Regions from separate parts of the Microbacterium amylolyticum genome, predicted to be linked through region 2. Evidence: predicted binding sites of a transcription regulator. Region 2 holds the regulator's gene; the other holds the start of a gene.
The links. The regulator HspR, encoded in region 2, represses chaperone genes until heat shock. The targets are predictions, from matches to a motif close to AAGTTGAGTCNNNNNGACTCAACTT.
Positions count from the first base shown of each region.

Region 1: G6N81_RS04235 (ATP-dependent Clp protease ATP-binding subunit) is a predicted target of HspR. The motif match lies at 4,348-4,372, and genes of this name have one in related genera.

Region 1 covers NZ_CP049253.1:861,753-869,549, reverse strand. The annotation lists gene G6N81_RS04260 (SAF domain-containing protein) at 1-533, shown strand, start outside; gene G6N81_RS04255 (CpaE/TadZ family protein) at 530-1,717, shown strand; gene G6N81_RS04250 (sensor histidine kinase) at 1,721-3,220, shown strand; gene G6N81_RS04245 (WhiB family transcriptional regulator) at 3,344-3,592, opposite strand; gene G6N81_RS04240 (histidine kinase) at 3,831-4,235, shown strand; gene G6N81_RS04235 (ATP-dependent Clp protease ATP-binding subunit) at 4,388-6,895, shown strand; gene xylB (xylulokinase) at 6,950-7,797, opposite strand, start outside.
Region 2 covers NZ_CP049253.1:2,018,393-2,026,189, reverse strand. The annotation lists gene glgX (glycogen debranching protein GlgX) at 1-2,017, opposite strand, end outside; gene G6N81_RS09825 (heat shock protein transcriptional repressor HspR) at 2,141-2,572, opposite strand; gene G6N81_RS09820 (DnaJ C-terminal domain-containing protein) at 2,626-3,573, opposite strand; gene G6N81_RS09815 (nucleotide exchange factor GrpE) at 3,635-4,234, opposite strand; gene dnaK (molecular chaperone DnaK) at 4,234-6,081, opposite strand; gene G6N81_RS09805 (MFS transporter) at 6,208-7,452, opposite strand; gene G6N81_RS09800 (MFS transporter) at 7,485-7,797, opposite strand, start outside.

The DNA.
Region 1 (7,797 bases), 1.2 Mb from region 2:
TGTGGTGGGTTGTGCAGAGCGCACGCGAGACCTTCCCCGTGTTGGCGGCAGCGTCGCCCATCGTTCCCGGCCAGGTGATCTCCGCGGGAGATGTCGTCGAAATCGAGGCGCAGCTGGGCCAGGCAGAGTCGCTGTATTTGCCTCCGGAAGCACTCATCGATGGCCTGGTCGCGACGCGTTCGATTGGGCAGGGTGAGCTCATCGCCACTGCGGCGACGGGCGACATCACGGCGTCCGATCTCACGAGCGTCGTTGTTCGGAGCGCTCTCGAAGTTCCCGCAGGCGTTTCGGCAGGAAGCACGGTCGAACTGTGGGCGGCGCGGCTCGAAGCGCCGGGGCAATACGAAGAGCCGCTCGTGATCGTCTCGGACGCCGTCGTTGCGAGTGTGCTCGCTGATGACGGCATGGTCTCCCGCGAGGGCACGCGACTGGAGCTGGTGATCGGGCGAGGTGATGTGTCCGTCGTGCTCGACCACGTCGCAGGAGGATCAGCGCTCTCGGCCGTCCCCGTTCACGCCGGAGGCACGTCGTGACAACGATCGTCGCCGCCGACGAACCACACGGATCCCGTATCGCCCGCGATCTCTCCGCCGAGGGAATCGACGTCGCAGGATTGCTGCGGCCGCACGACATGGTCCAGGCCGTAGCTGACGCCGCGAGTCGGACGCGGGAGATGCTGCGGGACGCCGAAACGATTGTTCTCCACACGACGCGAGCCGTTCTCGTTCCCGACGTTGTCGCGCTCTGCGACCGCAATGCGGTTCGGATCGTCCCCGTGGCCGCGCGCGCAGCCGAGAGCAGAGCGGCGGCGTCCTTCGGCCTGGACCGCGCACACGATATCGACGGCGACGCCGCGGAGATCGCGGCAGCGATCGTCACAGGGGGAGACCTGCCTCGCGATGTTTCGGATGGCGGGCAGCAGCGTGGTGCGATCACGGTTGTGTGGGGTCCGCATGGTGCGCCCGGGCGCACAACACTGGCGATGGCCATTGCCGCGTCTCGCGCGATGGGAGGCGTTCGCACGGCGATCGTCGACGCCGACACACACGCTCCGGCAGTAGCCCAACGGCTCGGACTGGCGGACGATGCGCCGGGTTTTCCCGCGGCGTGCCGCCAGACCGACTACGGCGTCCTGGACGGGCCCGAACTGACCAGACTCAGCGTGCCCGTGGAAATTGGCCGCCAGCCGCTGGAAGTGCTCACCGGGATCAACCGGCCATCACGATGGCCGGAGCTCTCCGCTCGGCGGGTGCATGCGGCGCTAGACACGGCCCGCTCCTGGTGCGACGATGTGATCGTCGATGTCGCAGCTCCGCTGGAGTCGAGCGAGGAGGTTCTGAGCGACGCCGATGCTCCGAGCCGGAACGCCGCGACGCTCGCCGCGCTCGCGGCCGCTGATCGCGTCGTGGCGGTCGCCTCGGCCGATGCGGTGGGCTTGGCGCGATTCGTTCGCGGCGTGACGCAGATTCAGGAGATCGCACCGACAGCCACCATCATTCCCGTCGTCAATCACCTTCGTCGTGGCGCGCTGGGCGTTGACGGGAAGTCGCAAGCGCGCCGGCTTCTCGGAAGGTTTGCGGCGCTTGACCAGATCGCGTTTCTTCCGCACGATATGCGAACCGCAGATCGGGCGTTGCTCGATGCTCGACCCGTGCTGTCACCGCGACGCGGCTCGCCCCTTGCGCAGGGGATACGCGGACTCGCCGCTACGCTGTGAAGGGTGTCGACCCTCAGTGATCTGCTTACTGCCCAGAACCGTCTCGGAGAGACGGACATCGAATGGCTGCACCGTGTGCACGGCGACGGGCAACTGCTCGCCGACCTCGCGTCGGCGGACATCGTCATCTGGGGTCAGACAGAAGACGACTCCTTCCGGGCCGTCGGTCATGTTCGCCCGAGCGGTGCGTCCACCCTGTTTTATCGCGATATCGTCGGCGAGAAAGTGCGACCGCAGTGGCAGCGTCAGGTGACGGACGCCTTCGATTCGGGCGTCATCGTCGATTCGACGAGTCCCGAGTGGTTCGAGGAGACGCCCACCCGCGTTAAGGCCGTTCCGATCGTGCGCCGCGACGAGGGCGGCACCGCCGTTATCGGTGTTCTGACGCGTCACACCAACCTGGGCGAAGTGCGCGCACCGTCGCGTCAGCAGCACACGTTCGACGAATGCGCCGATGCAATCTTTGGCATGATCGCCACGGGCGATTACCCCGACGTGACCGCCCCCATGGGCCCGCGGCGCGGAACACCTCGCGCGGCGGACGGTTTGATTCGTCTCGACGTCGACGGTGTTGTGACATTCGCCAGCCCGAATGGGCTGAGCGCCTTCAACCGCATTGGGTTCGTCGACGAGCTCGAGGGGGAGACCCTCTCGGACGTGGCGCGCAAGGTACTTCCGGCCGCGCTCGATGCATCCGCTGATGAGGCGTCGCTTCCCGTTTTGTTGTCGGGGCGTTCACCATGGCGCAGCGATGTTCAGGCTCGGGGCGTGACGGTTTCGCTGCGCGTTATTCCGTTGCGCGATCATGGCCAGCGCCTGGGAGCGATCGTGCTCTGTCGCGATGTCAGCGAACTTCGTAGTCAGGAGCAGGAGATCCTGACGAAGGACGCGACCATCCGTGAGATTCATCACCGCGTCAAGAACAACCTGCAGACGGTCGCGTCGCTGTTGCGAATTCAGTCGCGCCGAACCTCGAGCGAAGAAGCTCGCGAATCGCTGCTGCAAGCCATGCAGCGCGTCGCGGCGATCGCTGTTGTCCACGACACCCTGTCCGAAGGTCTCGCGCAAAACGTCGACTTCGACGAGGTCTTCGCGCGCGTTCTGCGCCTCGTCGCCGAAGTTGCCGCCGCTCAGAACACCGTGGCCAAGACGCGAACAACGGGTGCCTTTGGAACTCTTCCGAGCGAGTACGCGACGCCTCTCGCTCTCGCGCTCACCGAGGTGGTCACCAACGCTGTTGAGCATGGTCTGGCCGGACGGGAGGGCGAGGTGGAGATCATCGCCGAGCGTTCCGAAGAACGGTTGAGCGTGCGTGTTCGCGACACGGGGGCTGGTCTTCCCGAGGGACGCGTCGGACGGGGTCTGGGTACACAGATCGTTCGGACGCTGATTCAGGGCGAGCTCAGCGGAACGATCGAGTGGAGCACGACGAGCGGAACGGGAACGGCGTTTGACGGCGGAACCGGCGTCGACATCAACGTTCCGATGCGCTGGATCAAATAGCAGCGTCTCAGCGGGCGCGGGAGTGTGCCGCAAAAACAGAAAATGTGTGCCCCGGTCGCGAGCGACCGGGGCACACGTCACGGCGTTGTCGCAGGAGACGATTCTCGCGCGACAGCCGGCTGCTTAGCTTGCGCGACGGGCGCGGGCAGCGCGACGCTTGAGAGCGCGGCGCTCGTCTTCGCTGAGCCCTCCCCAGACGCCCGAGTCCTGACCGGTCTCGAGGGCATACTGCAGGCAGACCTCCGTGACGGTGCAGCGAGCGCACACCGACTTTGCCTTTTCGATCTGGTCGACGGCCGGCCCAGTGTTGCCGACCGGGAAGAACAACTCGGGGTCAACCGTGAGGCAAGCAGACTTGTCGCGCCAATCCATGCGGGGGTGCTCCTAGCGAGGTGGGGTTGTGTGGGGGTGAATTTCAGCGCGAGTCTGCGGGTCGACTACGCTGGATGTGAGTCAGGATCTCTCTTCCTGGGCCCCACCACGCTGTGGGAAACACACCGTTAACAATTGTCATACAGGTGATGCCGTCAGGCAAGGGTTTTTTCAGATCCGTGCAGTTTCGGACGGAACATACAAGGTTCCCTCGCCTGGCTCAGCCGCGAAGGGATTCATGTCTTCCTCCTCCGGTTCGCGCTCCGCTTCGACGATCGCGGCGTCCGCTCTTCTGATTGTGGAGGGCATCGGCATTGCGGTTCTCGCGGCCTGGCAGGTCGTTGAACTGTTCCGCGGCGAGGTGATGTCGCTCGCCAGCTCGATTGCGCTGATCGTGATGACCCTCGCAGCAGCGGCCGGTGTGTGCGCCTTCGGTGTCGGCGTGGCCGCGGGGCACTCGTGGGGGCGGTCGGGGGGAATTGTCGTGCAAGCGATGATCTTCGCGATTGCCATTGGTGCGATTACGGGCGAGTTCGCGAACCTGAATGCGGGGATGGTTCTCGGGATTCCGGCCGTGGTGACGTTCGTTTTGCTTTTGGCCGCTGCCCGTGCTGCTCGGCCGCCGGCTCCGGAAAAGCTCTGACTTGAGTTCACCTCCTGTCTGCCCGCACCCGCGAGGGTGCGGGTTTTTTAGTGTTCCGGGAATACTCGATGCGGTGTGGCGTTGGACTTGACAAGGCAGGGCTCAAGTTTGAAACTTGAGTCTGCTCACATCAACTTCGCCATGGAGGAGACATGACAAACACGAACATCCCGCAGGACGCCGACTCCTTCGACGAGTTCCTCGCGCGCTACTTGCAGGGAGATCGTGCGCGCCAGGGGCGGGCGATCGATATCCGGAAGCTGATGAGCTCGCGCACCTACCAGGTGATCCAGCGCGCGGGTGGGTTCGCCCTGAAACGCGGCCAGAGCGAACTCGACGCGTTGCACCTGCTCAGCGTGTTGACGAACGACGCCACAGTGCGCAGCGCGCTGGAGGGGATCGGGGTCGAACCCGATGCCCTGGCCGAACAGGCACAGGCGTCCTTGCCGCAGGCTTCTGGGCCGTCGGGAGCAGAACACGCGCAGATGACCGCGTCCGTGCAGCGCGCACTGTTCCACGCGCTCCAGGTCGCGCGCTCATCCGGGTCGACCTACATCGATCCCGAGCACCTCTTCTTCGCTCTTGTTCTCGCGCAGGACAGCCCATCGGGGCGCATTCTCGCGGCGCACGGAGTGACCGCTGATGCTCTCCTGCACGGCGCACGCGAGCAACAGGCTGCGACGGCGAACGGGGAGCAGGAGGAATCTCCGTCGATGCTGGACACCTACGGCCGTGACTTGACGCAGCGCGCGCGTGATGGCCTGATCGACCCCGTCATCGGACGCGCAGACGAGGTGGAGAGCACGATCGAGATTCTCGCGCGCCGCACCAAGAACAACCCGGTTCTTGTTGGCGAGGCCGGCGTGGGCAAAACAGCGATCGCCGAGGGCCTTGCCAGCGCCATCGTCGCAGGTGAGGTGCCACAACAACTGCACGGGAAGAGGGTGATCAGCCTTGACATGGCCAGCATGCTCTCCGGAGCGCGCTATCGCGGCGATTTCGAAGAACGCCTGACCACCGTCCTCGAGGAGGTTTCGGCGTCGGCTGGCGAGGTCATCCTGTTTATCGACGAGTTGCACACGATCGTAGGCGCCGGAGGCGGAGGAGACAGCGGATCGCTTGATGCCGGAAACATCTTGAAGCCTCGTCTCGCGCGCGGTGATCTGCGCCTGATCGGTGCCACAACGCTGAGCGAGTTCCGTCGGATCGAAAAAGACGCGGCCCTGGCACGGCGGTTTCAGCCCGTGCGCGTTGACGAGCCAAGCCCAGCAGACGCCATCGCCATTCTGCAGGGCCTGCGCGGCGCCTATGAAGAGCACCACAATGTTACCTATACAGATGAGGCGCTTCAGGCCGCCGTTGTGTTCAGTGACCGATACGTGCCGGAGCGCGTTCTTCCCGACAAGGCGATCGATCTGATCGACCAGGCGGGAGCGCGCGTGCGCCTTGGTCGCGGTGCTGACGTGGACGTCGACGCGCTTCGTGAGCAGCTGGCGATGCGAGAGGCCGAGAAAAACCTCGCCGTGTCCTCCGAACGGTACGAAGAGGCGTCGCGCCTTCGCGATGAGATAGCCGACCTGCAGAAGCGACTGAGCGAGGCTGCGCACACGAACACGGAGACCACTGTCGTCGTCGGCGAGGCGGAGATTGCCGAGGTCATTAGCCGCGCGACCGGAATCCCGGCGAACCGCGTGACGGAGACGGAACGTGAGCGACTTGCCGGCCTCGAGTCCGAGCTCCACGAGCGCGTTGTCGGCCAAAGTGATGCGGTCACGGCGGTCGCACGCGCTGTGCGCCGAAGCCGGACGGGTATGGGAGACGCAAACCGGCCCATCGGCTCCTTTCTTTTCTTGGGTCCGACGGGGGTGGGTAAGACCGAGCTCGCCAAGGCCCTCGCCGGAAGCCTGTTCGACGATGACTCCGCCATCGTCCGCTTCGACATGAGCGAGTTCGGCGAGCGTCACACCGTCAGTCGCCTCGTCGGTGCTCCTCCCGGATACGTCGGCTTCGACGAGGCCGGTCAGCTGACGGAACGCGTGCGGCGCCGGCCGTACTCGATCGTGCTCTTCGATGAAATCGAAAAGGCTCATCCCGACGTCTTCAACGTCCTGTTGCAGCTTCTTGACGACGGCCGTTTGACGGACGGGCAGGGTCGGACGGTGGATTTCCGCAATACCGTTGTGATCATGACGTCGAACCTCGGAAGCGAGTTCCTGGCGTCGCGCGCCGGCACGATGGGCTTCACTTCCGGCTCCCGTGACCTGCATGACGACGATGTGCGTGCGCGCGTCATGGGGAGGCTGCGAGAGAACATGCGACCGGAATTCCTCAACCGCATCGATGACATCGTGCTCTTCCGGAAGCTCGATCCCGAACAGCTGAGCGAGATTGTCGCTCACCTCCTCGACGCAACGGTGAAACGGCTCGAGGCGCGTGAGGTTGTGCTCGAGGTGACGGACGACGCACGCGAGTGGCTTGCGCGGAACGGTCATCAGCCGGAATACGGCGCTCGGCCGCTTCGCCGACTGATTCAGCGGGAGGTCGACGATCGAATCGCCGATCTGTTCGTCTCCGGAGAGCTGACGAGCGGATCAACCGCCGTCGTGAGTGCTACGGATACGGGAATCGTCGTCTCGGCCCGCGTTCCCCAGCCGGCGTAGGAGATCGTGCGGGGCACGGCGAAGCTCAGAGCATCGCTGTGCCCCGCACGCACACTAGGGGGTGCGGGCGTCGTACGCGTGGCGGATGGCACCAACCGTGTGAGCGGGTAGCTCCGCGAGAACCGGGGGCCGCCACGCGGGGCGTGACCCGTCGAGAGCCCACGCGGCCTGAGCAGCCGCCCCCATCGCCACATATTCGCCGGGCTCAGGAACGATGACGGGAACATCGAACACCTCCGCGGCGATCTGACGGATCGCGGGGCTTTTCGCCGCGCCTCCCGTCAGCATGATCCGCTCAGCAACGACCCCGTGTGATCGGATCGCATCGAGTCCGGCCGCGAGCGAGCACAGAACTCCCTCGATCACGGCGCGCGCCAGGTTCTCGCGCGTTGCCGCCGCGAGAGTCATGCCGAAAAGCGTTGCCGTTGCGTCCGGCAGATTCGGTGTGCGCTCTCCTTCGAACCACGGCTGCAGAACGAGGCCGCCGGATCCTGGCTCCGCTGAGAGGGCAAGGTCCGACAGTTCCGCATGGGTGACGCCGAGCAGAGCGGCCACCTGGTCGAGAGCCCGTGCGGCGTTCAGGGTAGTGACGATCGGCAGAAACCCTCCGGCAGCGTCGGCGAAGCCCGCCACCGTTCCCGTGGGGTCGCTGACGGGAGTCGCCGACACCGCGAACACGGTGCCGCTGGTGCCGATCGATACACCGATATCGCCCGTCTGTGCGCCGAGGCCAAGCGCCGCGCCGGCGTTGTCCCCCGCGCCCGCCGCGACGATGAGGTTCGGCCCGTTTACCCCCTCGGACGGCGCGAGCACCCGTGGCAGGACCACGTCGCGGGCATCACGGCGCAAAGCGCGTGACAGAAGCTCGCGGTCGTAGGCGTTTCGGCCGGGGTCGAAGTATC
Region 2 (7,797 bases):
CCTCCACCGGCGAGGACACGGTGACCTCGGCATCGGCCGCGTTGAACCACATGACGAAGGAGTTGTCGATCACCTGATCGCCTCGCGGCCCCGGGGCGCGAAGCGGCCCGCCCGAGAGGAAGATGCCGAACGTGCGCTGCCCCGCATCCGCCCAGTCGGCCTCCGTCATCCGCCGTCCGTCGGGATGCAGCCACACGAGGTCGTCTGGTCCCCCCTTGACTGTCGGAGATCCGTCGAACCAGTGGCGCTGCCGGAGTGCGGGATGGTCGCGCCGCAGCTGCAGGGCGCGACGCGTGTTGTCGTACACGTCCAGCCAGGCATCGTCACCGGTCCAGTCGACCCAGCTGATCTCATTGTCCTGGCAGTAGGCGTTGTTGTTGCCCCCCTGGGTGCGGCCCCGCTCATCACCGGCGGTGATCATCGGAACACCGTTCGACAACGCCAGTGTCGCCATGAGGTTGGCCGCCTGACGCCGGCGGACGGCGATGATCTCTTCGTCGTCAGTTTCACCTTCGACGCCGTAGTTCGCGGAGCGGTTGTCATTCGTTCCGTCGCGATTGCCTTCGAGGTTGGCCTCGTTGTGTTTGGTCTCATAACTCACGAGATCGCGCACGGTAAACCCGTCGTGGGCCGTGATGAAGTTCACGCCGGCGAACGACCAGCGCCCGTCGTAGCGGTACAGGTCCGACGAACCGGCGAGCCGCGTCGCGACCGTGCGAATATCGCCGTGCCCACGCCAGAAGTCGCGGATCGTTCCGCGATACTTGTCGTTCCACTCCGTCCACGGTGCCGGCATCTGGCCAACGAGATAGCCATCCATCGACAGATCCCACGGCTCGGCGATGAGCTTCACGTGCCGAAGAACAGGATCCTGATCGACCGCGGTCAAGAACGCGCACGCCATGTCCACGTCGTGGCCCGTTCTCGTCAGCGCGCTCGTGAGGTCGAAGCGAAACCCGTCAACGTGCATCTCGGTCACCCAGTAGCGCAGCGAGTCCAGAATCAGTCGCAGCGTCATCGGCTCGGAGGCGTTGACGGTGTTCCCGCAGCCTGTGACATCCCAGTACGTGTCGTCGAAGCCGCCATCGGTGGGAACGCGTTTGTACCAGCCGCGATCATCGAGACCACGGAACGAGATTGACGGGCCGAGGGCGCCGCCCTCCGCCGTGTGGTTATAGACCACGTCGAGGATCACCTCGATCCCCGCCGAATGGAACGCGCGGACCATGTCCTTGAACTCGGTTACCTGTCCGCCGGTATCGCCGCGCGAGGAGTACGCGTTGTGCGGCGAGAAAAATCCCGCTGTGTTGTACCCCCAATAGTTCACGAGGCCGCGCTCGGCAATGGCCGGCTCCGTGAAGAACTGATGGACGGGGAGAAGCTCGACCGCCGTCACGCCCAGGTCCTGGAGGTAGTGCAGAACGTGGGGGTGCGCGAGTCCCGAATAGGTTCCGCGGTGTTCCTCCGGAACGCGATCGTGCAGCTTCGTAAAGCCCTTCACGTGCAGTTCGTAGATGACCGTATCGCGCCACGCGCGTCGCGGATGTTGATCGTCACCCCAGTCGTAGGACGGATCGATGACAACGCTGCGCGCCTGGTACGGAGCGGAATCCTGCAGGTCCTGCGTGCCGGGATCTCCCCAGACGTAGGCGTGCAGAGGCTGATCAGGTGTGATGGTCCCCGACGTGGCGAGGGCGTAGGGGTCGAGCATCAGCTTCTCGAAGTTGAACCGCAGGCCCTGCCCGGGGTCCCACGGTCCCGCCGCGCGGTAGCCGTACAGTGTTCCCGGTTGAATATCGGGAACAGCTCCGTGCCACACGCCGAGGCTGTGTTCGGTCAGCGGATAGCGTGTCTCCGCGCCGTCCTCATCGAAGAAGCACAGCCACATCCCGGTGGCGTCAGGCGCGTACACCGCGAAGTTCGTCGACTCCGGGGTCCACGAGGATCCGAGTGGCCAGTTTCGTCCGGGCCACACATCGGTTTTTTCTCCGAGCTCACGCCAGATGGAGGGTGCCATGGCGCCATCCTGCCCTTTCCCCCGCCATAAACACCAACTCGCGTCGATGTCGAGCTCGATTCGAGAGCAAACGTCAGCGGTCACACAGGTCTCGTCGTCGCCCCCGAACGCCGCGGCAGAACGTCAGCCGCGGGGCGGGCGCCAGAGCACGACGTCGGTCTGACGCCGAATGCGTGTTGTTCCCGTGAGCGTGACAACACCGCCGGTCGCATTGGTCGCGAACACCCGCGCTCCTGGACGCGTCTCGCGCTCTTCCCGGAGTTCCTGGGTCAGATCACGCACCCTGTCGCGCAAATGCTGCACCTCGTTTTCGAGGTCGATCATTCGCTGGATCACCGCGAGGGGGACGCCCTCGGCGGAGAGCTTCGCGACCTCCTGCAATTGCACGATGTTGTACGCCGAGTATCGCCGTGACCCCCCGCGCGTGCGGCCGGGGACGACGAGCCCGATGCGGTCGTACTGCCGCAGGGTCTGCGGGTGCATTCCGGCCAGCTCACTCGCCGCCGCGATCGGGAAGATCGGGTCGGTCGGGGATACCCCCTCGGGTAGCTGCATTAGGATCACCTCCCATTCGTCACGGCATTCGGGCGCTCACGCGGTCAACGCGTTCAGAACAGGCTGGCCCGCGGATCCTCGTTCGGTTCCACCGCGGCGTAGCGTTCGAGCGCCTCACGCTGGGCGTCCGTCACGTGGTCGGGAACGGCCACGTGCACCTCGGCGAGGAGGTCGCCCTTGCCCTTTGTGGTTTCGATGCCGCGTCCCTTCACGCGCAGAACGCGGCCAGATGGCGTTCCCGGGGCAACGCGCAACTTGACGCGCGTTCCGTCCAGCGTTGGCACCTCGATCGTGGCGCCGAGCACGGCCTCGGTGAACGTGACGGGAACGGTGACGCGCAGGTTCAGGCCGTCGCGCGAGAAAACGCGGTGCGGCCGCACGGCAACCTCGACGACGACATCGCCGGGCTCTCCGCCGTTGGGCGAGGGGCGGCCGCGGCCCCGCAGACGAATCTTCTGGCCGTCTGCGACACCGGCGGGCACCTTGACCTTAAAGGGCTTCCCGTCTTCGCCCTTGAGCGTGATGGTGTCGCCGTTGGCCGCCGTGAGGAAGTCGATCGTTGTGCGCGCGCGAACGTCCTGGCCCTTCTGCGGTCCGCCGAAGCCCGGCCCGCCGAAGCCGGCGCGGCGGCCTCCGCCGCCCGTTGCGCCGTTGAACATCGAGAAGATGTCGTCGAAGTCCGGAGCGTGACCGCGCTGCTGAAAGCGGCTGAAGACATCTTCGAAGCCGCCCCCGCCCGCACCACCGGCGGAAAAGCGCGCGCCGGAACCCATGGCGCGGATCTCGTCGTATTCACGACGCTGCTCGGGGTCACTGAGCACCGAGTATGCCTCGCTGATGTCTTTGAAGCGCGCCTCAGCAGCGGCGTCACCCTGGTTGGAGTCGGGGTGGTACTTCCGCGCGAGCTTTCGGTAAACCTTCTTCAGCTCTGCGTCCGACGCGTTCTGGGCGACGCCGAGTATCTGGTAAAAGTCCTTGTCGAACCAGTCCTGATTGGCCATCGGGTCCCTCTTCTTAAAAACGGGACGGGGCGGTCAGAACGACCGCCCCGTCACGGATGAGTTACTCCGCGGGGGCGGAGACAACGACCTTTGCCGGTCGCAGTTCGACGTCGCCGAGGCGGTAGCCCACCTCGACAACCTCGAGCACGGTGGATTCCACCGCGCCTGGTGTCGGCAGCTGAACAACGGCTTCGTGCTGCTGCGGATCGAAAACATCGCCCGCCTCGCCATAGGCAACGAGGCCCGTGCGCTCGGCGAGTCCGCGCATTTTCTCCGCGACGAGGGCGAAGGGAGAACCTTCCTCCAGATCGCCGTGCTGCTGAGCGCGCGCGAGGTCATCGAGCACGGGAAGCATGCCCTTGGCGACCTCACCCTTTGCCCGCTCGATTTCTACCTGGCGCTGCTCCTGTGTGCGGCGACGGTAGTTCGCATACTCGGCCTGCAGGCGCTTGAGGTCCTGCAGCAGCTGCGTTTCGTAGTCGCTCTTGTCGTGTTCGACGGCTTCTTCCGTCTGCTCGGCGTCGAGGATGTCGTCGACCGTGAGGCCGTCGCTGTCCTCGCCAGCCGGTGTGGCCTCCGCGGGGGCGTCTTCCGCCCCCGCGGTGGCGTCCGGCTGGACCTCGTCTTCGCCCTGTGGCTCGTTCGGGTCCGTGTCCGGCATTACTTCTTCTCGTCCTCGTCTTCGACGACCTCGGCGTCGACGACGTCTTCATCGCTCTCCGTGTCGCCAGCGGGGGCGTCCTCGGCGGGAGCCTCCTGCTGAGCCTGCGCGTACAGCGCCTCGCCCAGCTTGGTCTGGCTCTCGTTGAGGGTGTCGACAGCGGCCTTGACCGCGTCGTCGTCGTCACCGGCGAGAGCCGTCTTGAGCGCGTCAACGTCTGCCTTGACGGCTTCCTTGACCTCGGCCGGCAGCTTCTCATCGTTCTCGGTGATCAGCTTGTCGACGGAGTACGCAAGCGTCTCGGCCTGGTTGCGGGTGTCGGCTGCCTCGCGGCGCTTCTTGTCTTCTGCCGCGTGCTCTTCGGCCTCGCGCACCATGCGATCGATGTCGTCCTTGTCGAGCGACGAACCGCCCGTGATCGTCATCGACTGCTCCTTGCCCGTGCCCTTGTCCTTTGCAGACACGTGCACGATGCCGTTGGCGTCGATGTCGAAGGTGACCTCGACCTGCGGCAGGCCGCGGGGCGCGGGAGCGATGCCCGTGAGCTCGAAGGTGCCGAGCGGCTTGTTGTCGCGGGTGAACTCACGCTCGCCCTGGAAGACCTGAATGGCGACGGAGGGCTGGTTGTCCTCGGCCGTGGTGAAGGTCTCGCTGCGCTTGGTGGGGATGGCGGTGTTGCGCTCGATGAGCTTCGTCATGATGCCGCCCTTGGTCTCGATTCCGAGAGAAAGGGGCGTGACATCGATGAGGAGAACGTCCTTGCGCTCGCCCTTGAGGACACCGGCCTGCAGGGCGGCGCCAACGGCGACGACCTCGTCCGGGTTCACGCCCTTGTTGGGCTCCTTGCCGGTCTGCTTCTGAACGAACTCGCTCACAGCCGGCATACGCGTGGAACCGCCGACGAGAACGACGTGCGCGATCTCGGAGAGCTTCACGCCCGCCTCGCGGATGACGTCGTCGAAGGGCTTCTTGGTGCGCTCGAGCAGGTCCTTGGTGAGCTCCTCGAACTTTGCCCGCGTGAGGGTCTCGCTGAGCGATGCGGGGCCCTGGTCGGTGAGCGAGAGGTAGGGAAGGTTGACCGTGGTCGACATGGAGCTGGAGAGCTCCTTCTTCGCCTGCTCGGCCGCTTCCTTCAGGCGCTGGAGGGCGATCTTGTCGTTCGAGACGTCAACGCCCGAGACCTTCTTGAACTGGTCGGCGAGGTAGTCGACAACGCGCTGGTCCCAGTCGTCGCCGCCGAGGCGGTTGTCGCCGGACGTGGCGCGCACCTGGATCGTCGAGAAGTCATCGTCCTTGCCCACCTCGAGGAGGGAGACATCGAACGTTCCGCCACCCAGGTCGAAGACGAGGATGAGCTCGTCTTCCTGACCCTTGTCGAGGCCATAGGCGAGAGCTGCCGCGGTCGGCTCGTTGACGATACGGAGCACGTTGAGGCCCGCAATCTCACCGGCTTCCTTGGTGGCCTGACGCTCGGCGTCGTTGAAGTACGCGGGAACCGTGATGACGGCGTCGGTCACGGTGTCGCCGAGGTACTGCTCAGCGTCGCGCTTGAGCTTCTGGAGGATGCGAGCGGAGAGCTCCTGCGCCGTGTACTTCTTGCCGTCGACGGGGAACGTCCAGTCGGTGCCCATGTGTCGCTTGACGGATGCGATCGTGTTGTCGACGTTGGTGACGGCCTGGCGCTTGGCGGTTTCACCGACGAGCACCTCGCCATCCTTTGCGAACGCGACGACCGACGGGGTCGTGCGCATGCCCTCGGCGTTGGCGATGACCTTCGGCTCGCCACCTTCGAGGACTGAGACGACCGAGTTGGTGGTTCCGAGGTCGATACCCACAGCACGTGCCATGTTGATGCTCCGTTTCTTCGGGATCCGATGTCTGAGAAGACTGCTCGCGAGACTTGAGTCGCGATGGCTCAATGATACGCCGACGTTTTCAATCTGTCAAAAAACTTGATAGAGGTCGACTCAGGTTCAGTTTTCCGCCGCGGACGACGGCGTATCCCGCTTACGTGGGAGCACCCACGAGAGCACGATCACGAGAACGCCACCCGCCACCGTCACACCGAGTCCCGCGCGAAGAGAGGCCGCATCGGCGATCGCCCCGATCACCGGCGGCGACAGCAAGAAGGCCACGCGCATCAGCCAGGTCACGATCGTCAGCCCCGTGCCCTCGCGCAGCCCGGGGATCCGATCCGCCTCCTGCATCGCAAGCGGAATCGTTGGCGCGCTTCCGAAACCGGCCAGCGCGAATCCGATAATCGCCCCCGGCACGGTGGGAACCGCGATTGCCAGCCCGATGCCACCCGCGATCATGAGCCCCGCGGTGAGCGTCACGGCGCGCGCTCCGAAGAGATCCGTCAGGCGATCGCTGACGAGGCGGCCAATGAACTGCGCCGCGACGAGGCCGATGAACCCACTTGCCGCCACCGCGGCAGAAGCCCCGAGGCCGCCGATATACAGGGCCGCCCACGAGAACGCGATGTCCTCCACCATCCCGCCGCCGATGGCAACCAGCACAAGAGCGCCAACGATGAGCCCCCTCCCGATCGCGCCCCGCGCGACGATGCGCGCGACGAGCGAGCTGCGCGGCGCCTCGACATCGTCCGCCCCTCCAGACGGCGCCCCGGGAGCAGAGGAGGACTCCTGATCGGGGCCGGGAAGGAGCCACCGCAGACACAGCAGCGCGACGCCCGCGAAGAGACCGGAGGTGATCGCAATGTGCACGCCGAGCGGCAGCCCGATGGCAATCGCCCCCGCCGCAATGGCGCCGCCCGTGACGGCTCCCGCCGACCAGATGGCGTGCAGCGAATTGATGATCGTGCGCCCCGAGCGGCGCTGGACGCGCAGACCGTGGGCGTTCTGTGCCACATCGGTGATCGCATCCATCGCGCCCGCGAACAGAAACGACATCGCCAGAAGTGCGATCGATGGCGAGAGAGCGGCGCCCAGGATGCCGACCCCCAGTCCCACACTGGTGAACACCGCAACGCGCGCCGATCCGAACAGGCGAATCAGCGCCGCCGCCAGAACACCCGCGAGCATCGCACCCACGGGATTCAGGGCGATGAGAATGCCGTAGACGGTGTTGCTGAGCTCCAGAGCCGCCTTGATCTCGGGGTACCGCGGCACGAGGCTGGCGAAGATCGCGCCGTTGGTCAGGAACAGGGCCGAGACGGCGATTCGCGCGCGCCGCGTCGCGCGCACAGAGGATGTCATCACCCGTCGATCATGCCCGATGCGGGAGCAGATCACTCCTTCAGCGAGTGCTCCCGCATCCGCGCGGGACCCGTCGGGTTTTTCACGAGGGCGAGCGATGCGAGGCCGAGCCCCAGGATGATCACGATCGCCACGATAATCGCCTTGTCGGCCCCGTCCTCGGTTGTCGCCTCCGAGCCCAGGAGAATCGCGATCACCGCGGAGGTGAGGAAGCCTACGCTTCGTCCGGTTGTCGCGTACAGGCCGAACAGCTCAGCCGCACGCGCCGGCGGCGCCAGCCGCCCGAGGAAGGCACGCGACGATGCCTGAGCCGGCCCCACGAACAAGCACAGCATCAACCCGAAC